Regions from separate parts of the Shewanella indica genome, predicted to be linked through region 1. Evidence: predicted binding sites of a transcription regulator. Region 1 holds the regulator's gene; each other region holds the start of a gene.
The links. Region 1 encodes sigma-54, which starts transcription at its own class of promoters, with help from an activator protein. Its sites were predicted from a motif close to GTTGGCACGNNNNTNGNNT; they were not measured.
Positions count from the first base shown of each region.

Region 1 (4,220 bases):
TCCCTAAGACTTCAGCTGGCTTCGTCGAAACGGGCGTTTATCAGAGCGCAGATGGCATCCATTGCGGGTTCGGCATCCGGGCCTTCGGCAATAAGGCGTATGGTTTTGCCTTGACCGGTTTCCAGCATCAAGAGCCCAAGCACGCTGGCGGCCGAGGCCTTTTTCTCGCCCTGGATCAGAGTGATATCGGCTTCGAACTCGCTGGCCAGCACCGCCAGCTTAGTGGCGGCGCGGGCATGCAGGCCCAGCTTGTTGACTATGGTGACTTCCCGTTCAACCTTTGCCATTGCCCAGCTCTCTGTGGCGGGCCTGTACCTTGTGTTTGCTGTTGCCAAAACGCTTGGCCAGCTGGTCGGCGACATAGACAGATCTATGCTGGCCGCCGGTGCAACCTATGGCTATGGTGAGATAGCTGCGGTTGTTGCGTTCAAGGTGCGGTAGCCAGGTTTCCAGCAGATTCTCTATCTGCCAGATAAATTTGTTCACCAGTGGCTGACGGATAAGGAATTCCTGTACCGGCTCATCCAGCCCAGTCAGCGGCCTGAGCGCCGGTTCCCAGTGAGGGTTGGGCAGAAAGCGCACATCAAACATGAAGTCGGCTTCCTGGGGCATGCCGTGCTTGAAGCCGAACGATTCGAAGTTGATCACCAACTCTTTGTCGACGCTACCCAGCAGAATTTCCCGTACTTTGTCACTGAGTTCATAGATATTCAGTGCCGAGGTATCTATGTAGTGATCCACCAGTTTCGACATAGGCTCCAGCAACTTACCTTCGTGCTTGATGGCATCTTGCAGCGAGACAGTGCTCTTGGATAGGGGGTGTAATCTGCGGGTTTCGCTGTAGCGTTTAAGGAGTACTTTATCGGAAGCGTTGAGGAAGAAGCTGGTCAGTTGGGTGTTTTCCGGCAGTGCCGCCAACTGTTTTTCCAGCACTTTTTCCTGATCCGGCATGTTGCGCACATCTATGCTGATGGCGACCAGATCATTGCTGCCTCGGAGGTTTTCCAGCAGGCTGCCTATCATGGGCAGGGGCAGATTATCCACACAGTAGTAACCCAGGTCTTCGAGTACCCTGAGGGCAACGGATTTTCCGGAACCGGAGCGGCCTGAGACTATAGCGAGTTTCATCCTGTGATCACCTGATAGAGTTCTGTTTCATCGCGGGATTTACGCAACTGCTTGAGTATTGCTTTGTCGCTGAGCTTTTCAGCCATGGCAGACAGGGTACTCAGATGTTGTTGGCATTGATCTGCGGGAACCAGAAGGGCGAACAGTATGTCCACCGGTTGGTTGTCTATGGCATCGAAGGCGATAGGCTCTTCGCATTTGACCAGCACGGCAATCGGCTCTGTGATATCAGGCAGCCGGCCATGCGGAATCGCAATACCATTACCTATACCTGTGCTCCCCATCTTTTCGCGGGCCAAAAGGCTTTCAAAAATCGCTTGAGAGGAAAGGGTGGGGTACTGGGCGCTGGCGAGATCGCTAATTAGCTCCAGTACCTTTTTCTTACTGCCCGGAGTGGCACAGGTAGTGCACTCCGGCCGCAGGATGGTACTCAGTTCCATCGTTAGTGTTTTGTCAGCTTTTCTTTATGTTTAATGACCTGACGATCCAATTTATCAATCAGAACGTCGATGGCGGCATACATGTCGGCATGTTCAGAAGTTGCATAGACTTCGCCGCCTGTGAGGTTGATCTTGGCTTCGGCAATCTGTTGCAGTTTTTGTACATTGAGCACAACGTGCACATTATTGATCTGTTCGAAATGGCGTTCAAGTTTCGAAAACTTACTTTCCACATAGTCACGCAGTGAGTCGGTGATCTCGATATGATGTCCTGTCAGGTTGATTTGCATAGAAAGATTCCTCCAATTTCCAACTGTGGATTTATAAACTCTTACGCTGGTTCGACGGTGGTATCATCATAGCCTCGCGATACTTGGCTATGGTGCGTCTTGCAACGTTGATTCCCTGTTCTGCCAGAAGTTGTGCCATCTTGCTGTCGCTCAAAGGTTTCTTCTGGTTTTCCGCTGCCACGAGCTTCTTGATAAAAGCCCTGATCGCCGTGGAAGAGCATTCTCCGCCATCTTCGGTACCGACATGGCTGGAGAAGAAGTACTTCAATTCAAATATTCCCCTCGGGGTATGCATATACTTTTGAGTGGTGACCCTGGAGATGGTCGATTCATGCATCTCGACCGCCTCGGCAATATCGTTGAGTACCATGGGTTTCATGGCCTCTTCACCATATTCAAAAAATCCCTGCTGGAACTGCACTATGCAGTTGGCCACCTTGAGCAGGGTGTCGTTGCGGCTCTCCAGGCTCTTGATAAACCATTTGGCTTCCTGAAGATGACCACGAATAAACTGGCTGTCTGATTGGCTGCGGGCGCTACGGGCCATGGCAGCATACTGTTGGTTGATCCCGAGTTTGGGCATACAGTCCGGATTGAGCTCCACTACCCAGCGGCCGCTCTTCTTCCAGACGCTGACATCCGGGATCACATATTCCTCGTCCATCGGCTGCACCAGCAAACCGGGGCGGGGATTGAGGCTCTGAATAAGGTTGATGGCGTCACGCAGTTGATCTTCCTTGAGCTTGGTCTTACGCATTAGGGTGCGAAAGTCGCGGGTAGCGATGAGATCCAGATGTTCGTCAATCAACAAGCGGGCGTCGGCCAGATGCGGGGTGTCGGCGTTGAACTGTTGCAATTGGATCAGCAGGCATTCGCGCAGATCTCTGGAGGCGATGCCGATGGGATCGAAGTGCTGGATCCGCTTGAGTACCGCCTCGACTTCATCGAGCTCAATCTCAGGGTTGCCCATGGCTTCGAGGATCTCCTCAGTGCTCTGGGTTAGATAGCCCTGCTCGTCAATGGCATCTATGATGGCGGTGGCAATGGCGTCGTCGGTATCGGAAAACGGGGTCAGGTTCTTTTGCCATTCCAGGTGTTCATAGAGACCTTCGCTGGTTTCACCCTGGAAGGGCATGTCATCTTCACGGCCCATAGCCGGCCCTGAGGCGCTGGCGGCGGTAAAGACTTCATCCCAGGTGGTATCCATAGGCAATTCATCCGGCATAGACTCATTGTTCAATGCCTCTGAGGTTTCTACCGTGGAACCATCTTCCTGCTTGACGCTCAATTCGCCGGCGTCGTTTTCCTTGTGGTTGTCGTCGATAGCGTCATCCTGGTTGTCCTCGGCCATCTCCAACAGAGGGTTGGCTTCCAAGGCTTCCTGGATTTCCTGCTGCAGCTCAAGGGACGACAGTTGCAGCAGGCGAATTGCCTGCTGCAACTGAGGTGTCATGGTCAACTGTTGACCCAATTTGAGCTGGAGTGACGCTTTCATTATACCGCTAATCCCTACTCGTTATTTTTCAAGGAAAAAATTCAATAATAACAAACTATAATACCCGGAATTGCCGCCGGATGACATGATCCTAACTATAGCCTGAATTGTTCGCCTAAGTACACAGCACGCACTTGCTGGTTGTCCAAGATTTCAGCGGGTGTGCCCTCGGCAATCAACTGCCCATGGCTGACAATGTAGGCTCGCTCACAAACGTCGAGCGTTTCGCGAACATTGTGGTCTGTGATCAGCACCCCCAAACCGCGGGACTTAAGCTGTTCGATGATTTTCTTGATATCGATAACTGAGATGGGATCCACACCGGCGAACGGCTCATCCAGCAGAATGAACTGTGGATTGGCGGCCAATGCCCGGGCGATTTCCACCCGGCGGCGTTCACCGCCGGAGAGGGACATCCCCAGGCTGTCACGTATGTGGGTAATGTGGAATTCTTCCAGCAACTGTTCGAGTTGTTCCTCGCGCTCGTCGCTGTTGAGCTCTTTGCGGGTTTGCAGTACGGCCATGATGTTGTCATGTACCGACAGCTTGCGGAAAATACTGGCTTCCTGTGGCAGATAGCCTATGCCTTTACGGGCACGCAGGTGCATGGGATCCAAGGTCAGCTCGTCGTCGTCAATGAAAATACGGCCCTTGTCACTCTGCACCAGGCCAACCACCATATAGAAGGTAGTCGTCTTGCCCGCCCCGTTGGGGCCCAGCAGCCCCACGATCTGGCCGGTATTGACCGATAGGCTGACATCTTTGACTACGTTGCGCTTCTTGTAACTCTTTGCCAGGTTTTGTGCCGTCAGGGTGCTGGTCATTGCGGCTCCTGCTGCTGTTCTTTCTTATTGAGATCCTGATAGT
Region 1 is NZ_JAWXXR010000001.1:928,551-932,770, reverse strand. Features, by position in the region: gene SIL79_RS04300 (HPr family phosphocarrier protein) at 12-287, opposite strand; gene rapZ (RNase adapter RapZ) at 274-1,128, opposite strand; gene ptsN (PTS IIA-like nitrogen regulatory protein PtsN) at 1,125-1,568, opposite strand; gene hpf (ribosome hibernation promoting factor) at 1,571-1,858, opposite strand; gene SIL79_RS04280 (RNA polymerase factor sigma-54) at 1,890-3,353, opposite strand; gene lptB (LPS export ABC transporter ATP-binding protein) at 3,449-4,177, opposite strand; gene lptA (lipopolysaccharide transport periplasmic protein LptA) at 4,174-4,220, opposite strand, start outside.

Region 2 (4,220 bases), 2.0 Mb from region 1:
CCCGTCTGTACCCACTTCCACATTAGTCAAACGGCCCACTGTTACACCATCCTGCGTCAATTCCGTGGCGTTGAACTTTTCCGAGAACTGGGTCGGATTGTTGAAATCTATGGTTATCGCTTGAGTGCCGTCAGCAGCAGGACCAAGAACGTTGGCCCCACCAACCCCCAACTGCTCTGTGGTGATCACCGCAGGATCGGAACCTATATAACCGCCGACATCGTTGAACTTAAGCACGGCACCAGTCCAGCCACCTGCAGTTTGTGCTGTGCCTGTACCATCCGCAGTACCGTCACCGTTAGTGTCCGTGTTGTAGGTTCCGGCGCCGCCGCCCAGATTGACCGGCTTGTCGTCAATGGCGTAGTAGGCCACCCAGTTACTCTCACCGGTATGAGCACCATTTTCCGGACGCACAAAATAAGTGGTCAAGGTGTGGGAGTTACCCAAAGAGTCATAAATGGTCACTGCAGTGGAGTTATTAAAAGTATCTGACTTGGATGGGTCAAACAGCGCCGGATCTTTAGTTTCTTGAGTGGAGTCCAGGTTCATGCTAATGCCAACATTGTTGGTTTTCTGCGGGCTACCGGCAGTATCCGGGATCTGCACCGGCTTGGTGGTAGTCAGACTCACAGAAGTGGAGTTACCATCTTTATCGACCGGGAAGCTCTGCAGATAATTACCGGCAGCATCGACCAAAAAGCCGTTGTCATCACGCTTAAAAGCTCCGGCGCGGGTGAAAGAGTAATCCTGACTGCCGACACTGGATGATGTCACGAAGAAACCACCACCGTTGATCGCCATATCCAGCGCATTGTTGGTGGAGTTCAGGTTACCCTGATGGAACTGCTGTGCCACCTGAGTGGTGGTGACACCGCCGCCCACAGTGGTTCTACCATTGGAGAAAATCGAGCTGGCGTACACATCAGCAAACTCGGCCCGGGATTCTTTAAAGCCTATCGTCTTAACGTTGGCAATATTGTTGGCCGTGGTATTGAGATCTTTCTGCGCCGCAGCAATCCCACTCAGAGCAATGTTAAAAGACATAATTCACCTCATGATTTTCAGATACTGTCCGGCGCAGCCGGGGCAGAAACAGAATTAAACTTCGGAAACAGCCAGCACATCGGCCAATCTGATCCCGCCAATACCTCTTAGATTCAACACGGCGCCGGTGGCAGAGTTGAGTGATACACTGGTCACGTGGGCATAGGAACTGACGATAAGATCCTGGGACTTTCCATCAACAACCCCGCTGGCCTTCATGGTATAGATGCCTTTATCGACAGGGTTTCCGTCCTTATCCAGGCCATCCCATTCCACATCTATATTGCCGCCGGCACTACCGTCGACCTCGAAGGTTTTGATCACCTGACCGGCTTCATCTTCAATCGTTACTTTAATTGAAGGGATCTTTTCCGGTGATGTGATTACCCCTTTAAGCGTTGGGTCTTCCTCGGAAACATAGCCGGTGCCCGCCGGGATCAACACTTTTTGCCCTACCAGGCCAGATGCCTGCAATGCCTGACTCGAAGTCATTAACGAATTGAGGTTAACTATTTCTTCATTCAGGTTAGAGATACCATCCACTGTGGCAAACGACGCCATCTGGGCGATCATCTGATCGTTATCCACCGGCTTAAAAGGATCCTGCATCGACAACTGCTGACTCAGCAGCGAAAAGAAGTCTTCCTGGGTCAGTTGTTGATTATTGCTTTTCTTGGTTTCAGTACCCGATTGCACCTGGATACTGTCGAGAAAAGGGTTAACTGAATTGACGCTCATGGGCTATGCCTCCGTTATTTGCCCATTCTCAGGGTTTGTTGCAGCATGGACTTGGCTGCATCGGCTACCTGAACATTCATCTGATAGGAACGGGAGGCGGAAATCATATCGGCCATCTCTTCCACTACATTGACATTAGGTTTGTAGATAAAACCGTCGGCATCGGCCATGGGATGATCCGGCGAATACTCTTTCAGTAAAGGTTTATCGCTTTCCACTATACCCTTTACCTTTACCGCAGCGCCTTGTTGCTGTTGGCCGTTCGCCTTGGCCAGCTCGGCCTCAAAAATAGGATGCCGTGCCTTGTAGGTCTTATCGATACTGGAAGAAACAGAATCTGCGTTGGCTATGTTACTGGCGGTAGTATTCAAGCGTACCGACTGCGCCGACATTCCCGAACCCGCAACATTGAAGATATTGTACAAGCTCATGGTTAATCTCCTTTCAATGCCTTTTTCATGCCGGCGAACTTACCGTCGAGGAATCCGAGCGACATCTGATATTCAAGCGCATTTTGCATAAAGGCCTGCTGCTCTTTTTGCATATCGACTGTGTTGCCATCCCCAGTGTCCGGTTGATCCGGCACCCGATATTGCACATGTTGGGCTGTCAGCGCCTTGAGGTCGAAATGCTTTTCAGACGTTGCCGCCATATTCATTCCCTGCTGCCGCCCTTTGGCCGCCTGCAACGCCGAAGAAAAGTCCACATCCCGAGCCTTGTAGTGTGGGGTATCGGCATTGGCTATATTGCTGGCAAGCACTTCGGCACGCTGGGCGCGAATACCCAGAGTGTATTGATGTATGCCAAGGGCCTTATCGAAACTGATCGCCATAAAACCGCCTCCTCCAATGACTCGATAAAAACAAAGCAAGCTTTGTGCCAGATGTAGAGTGGAGGATAACAGATACGAAGATGATGGCCGTTAGGGTGAAAAGTAAGACAGAAAAGGCCCGTTCAAGCTGACGAGCCTTTCAAATTATTCAATTAAAAATCAAATAATTAGGTTGTTAATTTTTCTTTTGATAATAGATGCCTGGGTTACAGCGCACCATGTCGAATTCATCGGTCAAACCGGCAATCGACTCGCTGGCCCCTAAAAACAGTATCCCCTTGGGATTGAGAGCGGCAGCAAATTGCCGCAGTATTTTTGCCTTTGCCTCCGGGGCAAAATAGATAAGTACGTTACGGCAAAAGATGATGTCGAACTTGCCGAGTAAAGTGTAACTTTCAAGCAGGTTGTGAGCCCTAAAGCTGACCAAACGGCGCACATTGTCTTTAACCCGCATATTACCATTGGGCATAGCTTCAAAAAACTGACGCTTGCGCTCTTCGGACAGGCCCCGGGCCAATGCCAGCTTATCATACTCGGCATTTTTACAACGCTCGAGCATGGACGGCGATAGATCTGTGGCCTGGATTACCGCCCCACCCGGCAACGCCCCTGGCTTACGCTGTTGATATTCGAGCACTGTCATCGCCAGTGAATAGGGCTCCTGTCCGGAAGAGCAGGCCGCCGACCAAATTTTCAATGGCCGCCCCAACTTGGCAAAACCGGGCAACAATGTATTGCCAAGTAATTCAAAAGGATACTTGTCCCGAAACCAAAGAGTTTCGTTGGTCGTCATGGCATCAATGACTTCAGCCCGTAATTGGCGCTCTGTGGGTCGCATCGATTGCTTAACAACGTCCGACAGGGATGGCAAACCATATTTCCCCATCAAAGGCGCCAAGCGGCTGCGAACCAAATACTGTTTGTTCTCACCCAATACAATGCCACTGTGCTGCTCAAGAAACAGCCTGAATTGATTGTACTCAGTTTCTGCGAGAGATTTATCTGGCACCTTAGTGTCCTAACTATCCGTAAAAACGTCACTGCGAATCGAGGCAGCAACATTTAAAAACTGGGGCTGCGTTATACCCCAGCCCCATTTGCAACACAAGCAGACCAACTCACTATAGCCATAAAAAGTCACAGCAGACAAAGGCTATAGACTCAGATGCTTGTTAACAGCAGAAGCCAGTTCGTCGGGGTTGAACTTGGCAATAAAATCATTGGCGCCCACTTTCTGTACCATGGCTTGATTGAATACCCCGCTCAACGAGGTATGCAGCACTACCTTGATATTTTTCAGTTTGGGATCATCACGGATCTCGGCAGTCAGAGTGTAACCATCCATTTCCGGCATTTCGATATCCGAAATAATCAACGGGATTTCATCGGCAACATTGTCCATACCAGACGCTATACTCTTCAGTTTTTCCAATGCTTCCCGACCATCTTTAGCGGTATCTATCTGCAGATTCAACGAAGACAATGCGCGAATGATCTGTTTGCGCGCCACAGAGGAGTCGTCAATCACCATAATATGATAATGCTGCTCCCTGTCGATTGTGAGAGATTCATCCATTTCTTGGCTGATATCTGTCTTTACCGGTGA
Region 2 is NZ_JAWXXR010000001.1:2,884,152-2,888,371, reverse strand. Features, by position in the region: gene flgE (flagellar hook protein FlgE) at 1-1,044, opposite strand, end outside; gene flgD (flagellar hook assembly protein FlgD) at 1,099-1,782, opposite strand; gene flgC (flagellar basal body rod protein FlgC) at 1,797-2,213, opposite strand; gene flgB (flagellar basal body rod protein FlgB) at 2,216-2,614, opposite strand; gene SIL79_RS12940 (CheR family methyltransferase) at 2,790-3,623, opposite strand; gene SIL79_RS12935 (chemotaxis protein CheV) at 3,768-4,220, opposite strand, start outside.
Region 2: a site for sigma-54 is predicted at 2,648-2,666, ahead of flgB (flagellar basal body rod protein FlgB). Genes of this name have one in related genera too.

Region 3 (4,220 bases), 1.9 Mb from region 1:
CACAAAAAGGCCACAAAAAAGCAGCCAAAGAAGGCTGCTTTTGACTTATACCCATAACCCTAAAAATAAGTGATCTCTTTCACTCTCTGGGGGCGGTTTTGTTGCTGATACAGATCCCACACCTGGGCGAAGTCCAGCTCAAGCTCGGTCACATAATGATCGCCGGTCGGATAACTGCGCACAACCCTGGCGCCGCGGATCACCCCGGAAACCGAGGCCTGGATATTATCGCCTTTCAACATCCAGTCACTGACCTTGCTATCAGCCGACAAACGTTGGCCATAAACTTGTTCGGCCAGTTCCCGATAAGCGGCAATCTTGGATGCTTGCATCGCCATCAGCACCTTTTGCGACTGTTCCTTGGCTGGTTGGCTGGCCAGCGGGGCATAGCCTATTGCCGTCAATTTGGGAAAACTGCTTGGCGCCTCTGTCTCCCACTGCACATATCTGTCCTTATCGGCGCAGCCACCCAGAACTAACGCCAATACCAGCGTGACCAATGTCAGTGTGTTGTTCCAATACTTCATTACTTGTCTCCCACTATCCGGCTCTTATCTTCTCCGCGGTTTTCATAGCGATAAAGCAGGCCTTCTTTTGACACCACCTTGTGGGATGGCGCCAGATAACCCGGTAGTTGCGCCTCAAGCACCCGCGCCCCGGCCGTCGAAAGCACCCGATTGTTATTGACGTTAACAATCCGACTGTTGAACAAGATCTCACCTTTAGCCTGGCTCATGCTGGTGACCAGTACATGATCCACCGCAATATCCGTCGGCAATTGTTGCCAGTCGCGGGTAAGAATAAAATCCCCCTGTGGCGTTACCCGCACCGCTTCGGCCAGGTTCAAATCCACCAGATTAAAGCCGCGCTGATGAAAAGCCGTCATTAAGCTCTGCTGTAGCTGTGAGGCCAGTGCATTACTGCCTTGCATATCCTCCACTATCGCAGGCGTCATCACCAATAGCGGCTGAGTCGGTTTGAGAGCATCATTATGGATTACCAATTCATCCACCAACTGATGCGCCAATAGATTGACTGGTGCTTGTTGCGGCTTGAACTCAGCTTGCGGTTGCTGTGATGTCGTACTGCAGGCAGACAGCAGAAGTAAAGGCAATATACACAGGGCTTTATACATAATATCCGTCTCACTGTTGCCGGAGTGGGCTGTTAACTTCATTCAGGAGCCTGACGTAAACCTTGAACCAGCAGGCTTATTCTACTTCGTCAGTCATACAACACCTGCAGGATTGACCCAAGGACGTTGTAGACAGTAATAGTGTCGGTAACATCGTCAGCGCCAATAATGCCAAGCTCTTTTTATTTGCAATAAAACTATGCAAATAAAATACCAACCAAGAACTTAGGGAAGGTGCGAACAAGCCCCATATGTGCTCTGCTTCGGCTTACAGGTCTGGATGCAACGGCAAATGCCCCCAGGCCTTTGCAAGAAGCACAACACAGCAGGCAGGCCAGTAAGCCACACAGCAACCGACTCACTGCATCAAGAAAGTGCCACGAGAACTTATTCGCACCTTCCTTAGCCCTCAGCGTCCACCGGCGAGTTCTCAGGTTTAGTCGTGTTTAACAACTTTGAGAAATAAGCCTAATTGAGCATCTCATTGGCCGTAGTAACTGACGTGAAATGGCCGAACCACTTGTATTACTTATTTATCCAGCCTTGCTCTTTCGGACAACAAGGTTTGTCGAAAGCTTCTTTGGCTTTATCGGCAAATGCTTGCCGTTCTTTAGCCTGGCATTCACAAATAACACAGTACCCCCTGCCTCTCTCTGGCATAAAATTTGAATACCAAGCGATACCAGCTTAAGTGGCGGCAAAATTCCGTCACCCTGACTTCCATTTTGAGGAACCGCCTTATGAGATTGTGCCCCTTGTTCTTGCTGCCGTTGCTGGGCATCAGCCTCAACGCCATGGCAGAGTGGACCGAGGCCCGAGGTGAAGCCAAAATAATCAATGGCAATCTAACCCAGGCACGGGAAGCGGCAATGGACAACGCCATCAACATGGCACTGCTCTCCCGTGGTGGCAGTTTTCAATCGACCCAGAGTGTCAGCCAGGGGCGCTTGACCCAAAACGATTTCAGCCTCTCCAGCCAGGCGCAAATAAGCAGTGTCGAACTGGTCAGCGAAATGCGCCAGGGAGACAAGCTCAAAGTGGTTATGCGGCTCGATATTCTCGACGGCCCGGATAACAAGTGCCAAAGCTCAGCCATCAAGGCCGCTATCCTGGTCCCCCAGGCCGCCATTAAAGACAGAAGCCAACTGCGTTATGGTCAGTTGGAAAATTTCCAGCGAAGCCTGTCCGAACGGATAGCAGCAACGCTGGATAAACAATCCTCCACCAGCTTTGCTCACCTGCACGCCAACGAGCGGCTGGATATCAAAGAGGAGCTTATCAATATCCGCGGCTACCGCCTGCCGACCTGGATAAGTGAAATTACCGACAGCCAATATCTGTTGCTGCCGCAAATCATAGATATCTCCACCGAACCGGTCGAATCCGGCTTTATGGGCCTATGGGACAACGAGCCGCTGCGGCTATTTCAGTTGCAGCTCAGCCTCTATCATGGGATCAGCGGCGAGCAGATCTGGTATCAGAACTACAGCATTTCCGCCCCCTGGGAGTTTGCCAAAAATGAATCCGTCCCTCCCAACAGCGACAGATTCTGGCGTGCCAGTTACGGGCAGGCCATAGATAAGGTGTTGGCCAATGCCAGTAAAGATATCGATATGGCACTGGCCTGCAGACCTCTGCTGGCACAGATAGTCGTGCGCCAACAGGATAGAGTGATACTCAACCTGGGGCGACGCAACGGCATCCGCGTGGGTGATCAGTTCCAAATAGTGCTGCAACAAAACCTGCCCGACCGCATGAACCAGATGCGCGCCGTGGCCGGAGAAACCCGGGCGAAAATCACCATAGATCAAGTCACAGAGGAAAGTGCCATCGCAGTGCTCAGTGGTGAAAATGCCGCCCTTAACATTCAGGTGAATGACATCGCGATTAAGATTTAAGCAATTAAATCCAAAGCCTTTTCATCCGGGTGAAAACCAGTATAATCACTGGCGTCTCCCTATAGCTCAACAGGATAGAGCAGTCGCCTCCTAAGCGACCGATCGGGGTTCGAGTCCCTGTGGGGAGACCAGCATTTTCTTCTTGTGCCTGCTTGCATAAGTCTCAAGCTTTTTTAGAACCCATCCTCTGCCGATTCAGGCGCTTCAAATTAATGATTTTGTTCTCTGATAGTTTTCTCTTTTAAAAACATTGAGTTGGTGATGTAGCCATCGTTGTTTTAAAGCCCAAAGTAGCCAACCAACTTGGATTTAGCTTCCCGCTAAGCAATAACCCATCACCTGCGGTGCGGATGGGCAGGAAGCTCAAATGCCGTGAAGGACAGGACGTCCGAGAACGGTCCTTTTGGCACAGGCTCTCCTGTGACATGACGAGAGCTGCGCTGTAACATGCTTTCGAGCGCGAGTCATGGATGGTGAGCTGACCGTTAAACTGGGAAGTTGTTGTGACCCCATCCCTTATCTCCATGGATGGAGTGTATGCCGACATCTGTCTGGAACAAATTCGATAGTAGCCTCGACGAAAACATCTGACCTACAAGGAGGTAGGAAATGCCGAATTTGTCGGGAACAAAATTCGGCCCTGTTTTCGACGGTCACAGTTCCGCCTGAGCCTGGGAATTAGGTGTATACCTATGACCTTTCCCACAAATTTATCCGAAATAAATTTGAACAGCTTTAGCTGGCCCGTGGGGAGAGGTCAGAGAAAATTCTACTTATTGCTGCGGTTATTTTTCGGAGAGACTACCTCCCGCGGCAAAGCCCGAGATGTGGTCATCTCGGGCAAAGGGAACTAACGTACCCGATTGAGGAAATGAAGATGTTTCTCATATTGGTCAAGAATATCAGCAATCAGTTGATTGCGGTTGTAACCACAGATGTTGTATTGCTGAGCGCCTTCATTCAAATAGACTTCAATGTATAACTGCGATTTGGGACGAGATTGACTACGTTCGCCAATAAAGGACGGAATGCTCGCTTCTCGTGCCCAAGCACCATAGACAAAGTTACGTTCATCTCCGTGGTCAACCATCAATGAACACGCGTGTTCATGTGATGTGATGTGTGTGTTGATCCCGTTTTGTTTGAAGACGTCGGCTACTTCATGCATCACCGCCATAATGTCATGT
Region 3 is NZ_JAWXXR010000001.1:2,877,555-2,881,774, reverse strand. Features, by position in the region: gene SIL79_RS12915 (LPP20 family lipoprotein) at 60-527, opposite strand; gene SIL79_RS12910 (FlgO family outer membrane protein) at 527-1,177, opposite strand; gene SIL79_RS12905 (flagellar assembly protein FlgT) at 1,876-3,033, shown strand; tRNA gene SIL79_RS12900 (tRNA-Arg) at 3,089-3,164, shown strand; gene SIL79_RS12895 (BCCT family transporter) at 3,884-4,220, opposite strand, start outside.
Region 3: a site for sigma-54 is predicted at 1,788-1,806, ahead of SIL79_RS12905 (flagellar assembly protein FlgT). Genes of this name have one in related genera too.